Siphonobacter curvatus: one gene and its partner. The protein of the gene in region 1 binds, or shares a complex with, the protein of each later gene. Links are inferred from orthologs where the notes say so. Each region holds a gene or a part of one and is shown on either strand. Other genes may lie near its edges.

The links. The genes of interacting proteins can lie anywhere in the genome.
Region 2: the proteins of dnaG (region 1) and dnaB are in contact, whole or in part, in a crystal structure (PDB 2R6A), measured with the Geobacillus stearothermophilus proteins. The link is inferred for Siphonobacter curvatus from one-to-one orthologs. Residues at the interface, in WP_049624496.1 of Geobacillus stearothermophilus: Lys456, Leu457, Leu458, Pro459, Ala460, Asn463, Ala464, Leu467, Leu535, Leu536, Ile537, Ala538, Gln544, Glu545, Asp548, Tyr549, His552; in WP_033016901.1 of Geobacillus stearothermophilus: Ser13, Glu15, Ala16, Gln18, Glu91, Leu92, Asp94, Ala95, Val96, Pro97, Thr98, Ala99, Ala100, Asn101, Tyr104, Tyr105, Ile108.

Annotation. Positions count from the first base shown.
Region 1 is NZ_PTRA01000001.1:771,884-775,589, forward strand. Bases 311-3,298 are described here. They hold dnaG (DNA primase), read left to right. Parts: upstream 311-778; coding sequence 779-2,818; downstream 2,819-3,298. Other genes in these bases: C5O19_RS03155 (cupin domain-containing protein), read right to left, coding at 311-605; C5O19_RS03165 (hypothetical protein), read left to right, coding at 2,898-3,298. Outside these bases: more of C5O19_RS03155, read right to left, coding at 87-310; more of C5O19_RS03165, read left to right, coding at 3,299-3,317; C5O19_RS03170 (4Fe-4S dicluster domain-containing protein), read left to right, coding at 3,498-3,706. UniProt on the Escherichia coli protein: RNA polymerase that catalyzes the synthesis of short RNA molecules used as primers for DNA polymerase during DNA replication.
Region 2 is NZ_PTRA01000001.1:2,273,830-2,277,030, forward strand. What follows is about bases 360-3,201. They hold dnaB (replicative DNA helicase), read right to left. Parts: upstream 2,664-3,201; coding sequence 1,056-2,663; downstream 360-1,055. Other genes in these bases: C5O19_RS09395 (flippase), read right to left, coding at 360-843; C5O19_RS09405 (PhoH family protein), read left to right, coding at 2,866-3,201. Also shown: more of C5O19_RS09395, read right to left, coding at 1-359. UniProt on the Escherichia coli protein: The main replicative DNA helicase, it participates in initiation and elongation during chromosome replication. Travels ahead of the DNA replisome, separating dsDNA into templates for DNA synthesis.

The DNA of each region.
Region 1 (3,706 bases):
ATAAAAAGGTGACCTGATTCGTCAGGTCACCTTTTTTATTGATTGATAGTTAGCGTGAGTTTGAAACGCTCAACTCATACGCTGTATTATTTGCGTTGAAAATCATCCTGCACGCGAACAATATCATCTTCGTCTGAAGGATTAGTAGCGTCCGTATGTTGCCAGATTTCGGCGACGATACCCCAGTTATCCAGACCAATCAGTCGGTGACGCTCACCCTGTTGCAGCGTAATGACTTCGCCGGGTTCGTAGGTACGGGTTTCACCTTCTTCGTCAGTAGGGCTGGTCATCACGGCCACAGTACCCGCAACGACCCGCCAGATTTCGGCCCGCCGGAAGTGGTACTGCCAAGAAAGACGTTTTTCGGGACCTACGACCAGGATTTTAGGACTCAATTTAGCGAATCCTTCCAGATCCGTCATTTGAATCGTGGGGAAATACGTGCTAACAAATTCAGCCGTTTGAGCTTCATCAATAACGAAGAAACCACCCCAAGGACGGGTTTGGTCCTGTGTAGCAATGTTCAGCCCGTGGCTGCCCAGCTCGGTGGCAATTTTTTCGAAAAGTTCGGCCTTAGAAGTTTCAGCAGAAAAAGACAGATTCATGGTTTATTATTCGTGATTTACGGTGATTTTATCGAAAGAAGAACACGACCTCGGCCGCAAAGTACTAAAACTTTTAGGGTCCCCGCCATCGCATCAGACCAGAAATTTCTCGAAAAAGATATACCACAGGGTTCTGGCATTCTGATCCCGGGCAATTGCTGTATCTTTGACTTATGCGAATACCACAGGAAACCGTCCAGCTCATTCAGGAAACGGCCGACATTGTCGACGTCATCAACGATTACGTGACGCTTAAGAAACGCGGAGCCAACCTGATTGCCTGTTGCCCGTTTCACAATGAAAAAACGCCCTCGTTCAACGTTAATCCGGTACGGGGTATTTTCAAATGCTTCGGTTGCGGCAAAGCGGGTGATTCCGTGAAGTTTATCATGGAAATTGAAGGTATCGGTTACCCCGAAGCCTTGCGGCATCTGGCCAAAAAATACGGCATTGAACTCAAGGAAACGGAGCAGACGCCCGAAGAAATTCAGTCGCAAAACGAACGGGAAAGTCTGTACATCGCCCTCGACTACGCCAAGAAATTCTACCAGGAGCAACTCCTGCAGTCCGACGAAGGCCAGTCTATTGGTCTAAGTTATTTTCAGGAACGGGGCTTCAATCGGCAGACCATCCAGCAATTCGAGCTGGGTTACGCTCTGGAAAGCTGGGATGCCTTTACGAAAAATGCCCTTCAGCAGAAATTCCGGATTGAAGTACTGGAAAAAGCCGGTTTGTCCATTCGGCGGGATTTGGATTCTCGGCCCGACGCTCGCGTTTTTGACCGCTTTCGGGCTCGGGTAATCTTTCCGATTCATAACGTTTCCGGCAAAGTGATTGCCTTTGGGGCCCGGATTCTGAAAGCCGATAAAAACCAGCCGAAGTACCTTAACTCGCCGGAAACGGAAGTCTATCACAAGTCGAACGTTCTATACGGAATCTATCAGGCGAAAAATGCGATTCGTAACGAAGACGTCGCTTATCTGGTGGAAGGCTATACGGACGTAATTTCTTTGCACCAGTCGGGAATTACGAACGTGGTGGCTTCGTCGGGTACAGCTTTGACGGTCGAACAGATTCGACTGATTGGTCGCTTTTCACAGAACATTACGGTGCTGTACGACGGCGACGCGGCGGGGATCAAGGCCTCTTTACGCGGGCTGGATCTGATTCTGGAAGAAGGACTGAACGTGAAGCTTTGTACCTTTCCCGAAGGCGAAGATCCCGATAGTTACGTCCGCAAAATCGGCGGCGAAGCCTTCCGGCAGTACATCAAAACGCAGGCGGTCGACTTCATCCGTTTTAAAGCCGAAGTACTGTTGCAGGACGCGGGGAATGATCCCTTCCGCAAGGCGGGTGTGATTAAGGAAATGGTCGAGAGCATTTCCAAAATTCCGGATGCCATTACGCGGCAGGTGTTCTTTCAGCAGACGGCCCGGCTAATGGATTTGCCCGAAGAAACGCTGGTGGCTGAAGCCAACAAACGCGTACGCGAGCGAATCAAGAACGATACCAAAGTCCGCGAAAAACAGGAACGAAAGTCCGAACCACCGCTGGACTTGCCACCAGGGGTAGGGGCTTTTTCGCCGGACGATGAGCCGGATTTTGCGGAGTTAATGGCGGCTGAACAAGGTCAGTCCGCCCCCGTTCCCGTATCCAAGCCGAAGCGTACGCCACTTTCGTACCAGGAAGAAGCCTTTTGCCGATTGCTGATTTTGTACGGAACGACGGTGATCGAAACGGAAACTCGGGAAGACGGACCGCACGACATTACGCTGATGGAGTACATGGTCAGTCAGACGTATGACCTGGATTTCCAGACGCCTCTGTACCAGCTATTCATGGATATTTTTCGGGCGGCAACCCAGCAGGAAGCTTATCCGGATACCAATTTCTTCCTGAGCCATTCCGATGCGATTATTCAGGAAGCCAGTATTGACTTTGTGTCGGAACGGCATCCGCTCAGCGAAAACTGGGAAAAAATGCACGAAATCTACATTCCGCACGAACGCGATCAACTGGATAAAGTCGCTCACCGGTGTGTCCTTCGATTAAAAAAATCATTCAATGACCAGCGGATGCACGACATTAAACAACGGTTGACGGAAGTGACGCAGGCCAACGAGCAGGAAGAATTACTGATGCAATTCATGAAAATGAAACGGATTGACCAGGCTCTGGCGAAAGAACTGGGAATTGTAGTAACAGGCTATTGATACCGTAGCCTAAGTACTGCGGAACGTTTTTCAGAAGCCAAAGGAATTCGGCGTAGCTTGGGGACTTTACGACCAGGCTATGAAAAATCAAGTACTGAATCAGCTTGCTCATCTGCAACGTAGGCAAACCATACTCTATGGATGCAGCCTAGGGGTTACGGCTCTGAATGGAACCGCAGTACTGTCGCAGGTAAAATTTCCCGCAATGCTGACTACTGATTTGATGCTAAATGCCAGTATGTTACTGTGGACGGGGTACGGAATCTATAGTTTGTATTATTCTCGAAAACTGGCTCTGGGAGTGACTATACTGGGACTGATTGCTCTCTGGATTAGCAATCATTGGGAAAAGCAGCTTATACCGATTAGTTGGGCAGTCGTGGGTGTATTTACTGGTAGCATTATCCAGCTAAGTATGGTTCGAAAGATAGGAGCCTTAATAAGCAGTCCACTTACATTAATACGACTGATTTTTAATCGAATAGGGGTAGAAGAATAAGTTATAGATTGGGTTTTATTAAGAGCTGTTCTAGAAAAGTCTGAGCAACGACTGTCCAAAAGGGCGGTCGTTTGCGTTTGAAGTGTACTTTTGTAGATAGAGTAGATCGACTGTTTACATATTCCGGAACTCGTCCCAGGGGGAAGGAGTTTACTTGGTAGTAGATAAAAAAATCAGTACATGCAGGATCAGAGCTACTGGGGAACCATTAAACGCGGCATACAATCCAGCCTGAAAGGACTTCAAATTTCCCTGCGACATTTGAAAGATTCCACGCGGCGGCGTAAGCCCATTTATGTGGACGACCCGAATTATTTTGAACAAGACACGGGAATGGTAACCCTGCGGTATCCGTACGAAGCCATTCCAGTTCCCGATAATGGACGATA
Region 2 (3,201 bases), 1.5 Mb from region 1 along the record:
TGCTTCATCCCGTTTGTTTTCGTTCAGTAAATTGGATAACCGAGGTAATAACACGCCCACTAAAGAGCCAATGATTATTAAAAATAACTTACTGATTTTCAGTGAAGCTGCGTAAAAAGCAACCTGCATACGCGTCGAAAAGAATCCTAATAAAACGGTATCCATCAACACGTACAGACTGGTAATAATCGTAATGGAGAGGAGAACCAGTAATTGCTTGATATGCGGAACCAGCAATAGATTTTTCCATCTAAAGTTTACGTATCTTCTTGCGAAGTACATATTGATGATTGCTGTAACTACCAGACTGAATAAATTAATTCCGTAGTAGATGGACTTGTCATCCGGACTTTTAACAAACAGGAATAATAAGGCAATACAGAAAACCCGTATGGCTAGTGATCGAAAAACGATCAGTTTAAAATTCTCATTACCAGTAAATAGCCATTCGATGGTAAATACGTTACTGATCACAAAGCCAATTCCGATTTTACAGAGTGTTAAGTCCGTGTGGAGCTTGGCGACGTTGATGGCCAGCAGCCAGTAAAGCAGAGCCATCATCATCGAAATCAAGAAATGGATTGTTAATAGCTCCGAAAAGAGCTTGCTCATTTTTTCCTTGTCCTGCCTTACTTTAGCAATTTCGCGTACGCCGTAAATAGGAATGCCCAGAGCACTGAATAGCATAAAGTACTGCGTAAGATTCTCAACAAAACTTACCGATCCCATCCCTTCCGGAAGCAACACGCGGGAAGCGTACGGAAAGGTGATCAGCGGCAATAGTAACTGGCTTGCTGAGAGCAAGAAATTATAAATAAAATTCTTTCCAATTGTACGATCCATAGGCTGGGTTAGCGAATATCGAGCTGCATAAGCGAATCCTAGCACTAAAAGTACTGAAAAGTTTACAGGAATTTTTCAAAATCCCTAACCCATTTTGCTGGATTTTTCTCAAGCGTACGTAAGTATTAGTTACTAATCGTTTGCATTGGTCATAAAAAAGGCCAGTGAGTGCAATAGACAATCACTGGCCTTTAGCTGTAATAAGCTGATAGTTAGAAGGGTACGTCGCCCATATTAGTACTGAAACTACCAAATTCGCCCGGTGGAGGGCTTTGCGTCTGCTGATTGACCTTGCTACCAAACGTCTTTGCCGGAGCTTGACTCTCAAAGGATCCAATCGAGTCACTAGTTTCTACAGTATTGAAACGCGGAGCCTCGATCATTGAGAAATCGCCCCCGCCCAGATCCGCAAACTTGGTAAACTTATTAATGAATCGGAGTTGTACCGTTTCCGTCGAACCCGAACGGTTTTTACCAATGATTACTTCCCCTACGCCAGTAGTTGCCTGACCGTTCTCATCCTGCGTGATCCCGTAGTATTCGGGTCGGTAGAGGAACATAACCATATCGGCATCCTGCTCGATGGAGCCCGATTCCCGTAAATCCGAAAGCTGGGGCTTCTTTTCTCCACCCCGCGTTTCTACGGCCCGGCTCAACTGCGACAGGGCGATCACGGGTACGTTCAATTCCTTGGCCAAGTTTTTCAGAGCCCGCGAAATCGAGGCAATTTCCTGTTCACGGTTTCCGCCACCTTTGCTACTATCGCCCTGCATCAATTGAAGGTAATCGATGACGACTAGCTGAATGTCGTGTTGTTGTTTCAGACGGCGGCACTTGGCTCGCAATTCCAAAATGGAGAGAGCGGGCGTATCGTCAATAAAAATCGGAGCCGAGTTCAGTTTACCAATTCGGGCGTGCAACTGAGCCCACTCGTGATTAGCCAGACTTCCTTTCTTGATTTTTTCGCTTTCGATCTCCGCCTCCGCTGAGATCAAACGATTCACCAGCTGCACGGAAGACATCTCCAGCGAGAAAATAGCCACGGCCTGATTCCAGTCGACCGCAGCATTCCGGCAAGCGGACAGAATAAAGGCCGTTTTCCCCATGGCCGGACGAGCCGCGATAATAATTAATTCGGATTTCTGCCAACCGCCCGTTACGCGGTCCAGAGCCGTAAAGCCGGACGCTACGCCCGTTAAACCATCCTGCAGGTGTTTCTTGGCTTCGAGTTCTTCCAGAGCCTGTTTGACAACCGCATTCATGTCCGAGAAATTTTTCCGAATGTTCGATTCAGAAATACGGAACAAGTCTTGTTCGGCTTTATCAAGCAGATTGAATACGTCGGTGGTATCCTCGTAAGCCAGCTTGAGTACTTCATTGGACGAAGTAATCAAATCCCGCTTAATGGAATTCTCGGCAATTTTTCGAGCGTACGCTTCCACGTTCGCTGCCGAGCTGATCCGGCTGGTAAGCTCGGCCAGGTAGGCCGATCCCCCCGAAAATTCGAGCGTACCGTCATTCCGCAAGCGTTGCGTTACCGTTAACAAGTCAACGGGTTCGGAATTATTAAAGAGCGTGAGTACCGCCGAAAAAATCTTTTGGTGGGCTTCGCGATAAAAACTTTCCGGCTTCAGGATGTCCACGACGTTGGTCAGAGCATCCCGTTCCAGCATAACCGCTCCCAACACGGCTTCCTCCAAATCAACGGATTGCGGGGGTATCTTTCCTAAGCCCGTATCCAGCCAGCGATTACCGTTGGCAAGTCCTCCTACTGAAGTCGTTGGTTTTCTTGCAGTTATGTTTTTTCGTTTATCGTCCATACTTACAATGTTACGCAAAAAGAGGGTCTAATTTGCAGGATGGTCCTGCATTTTTTTATGCGAAATCGATAACTTCCTGATACTGAAAATTGAACGAAAGAGCGGCTTTACTGGTTTTAAAAAAATAACAAATAAGCCTGCAAATCGTTAGAAAAAAAGATTACTTTGGGCAAAGAAACGATTCACAAAACCTCTTCATAGTTTGATCGAAAAAACCATCACACTCGACGAAGTTTCCTTAGTTGATTTTTTAGGCGTCGAGAATACGAATATCCGGGAGCTCTCAGCAGCTTTCCCGATGAGTAAAATTATTTCGCGGGGTAACGAAATTACCATTCGCGGTACTTCGTCAGAAATCAATCGCATCACCGAAATTCTGGAGTCACTCCAGCAGCATTATTTACGTTACGGGAAGATTACCTCCGACAACGTAAAATCTTACCTCAATCAGACCGAGGACGAGCCAGTAACCACCGCTGCTCCAACGGACGATGACGTGTTTCTCTACGGAAACAAAGGCGTCGTTATTCGTATGAAA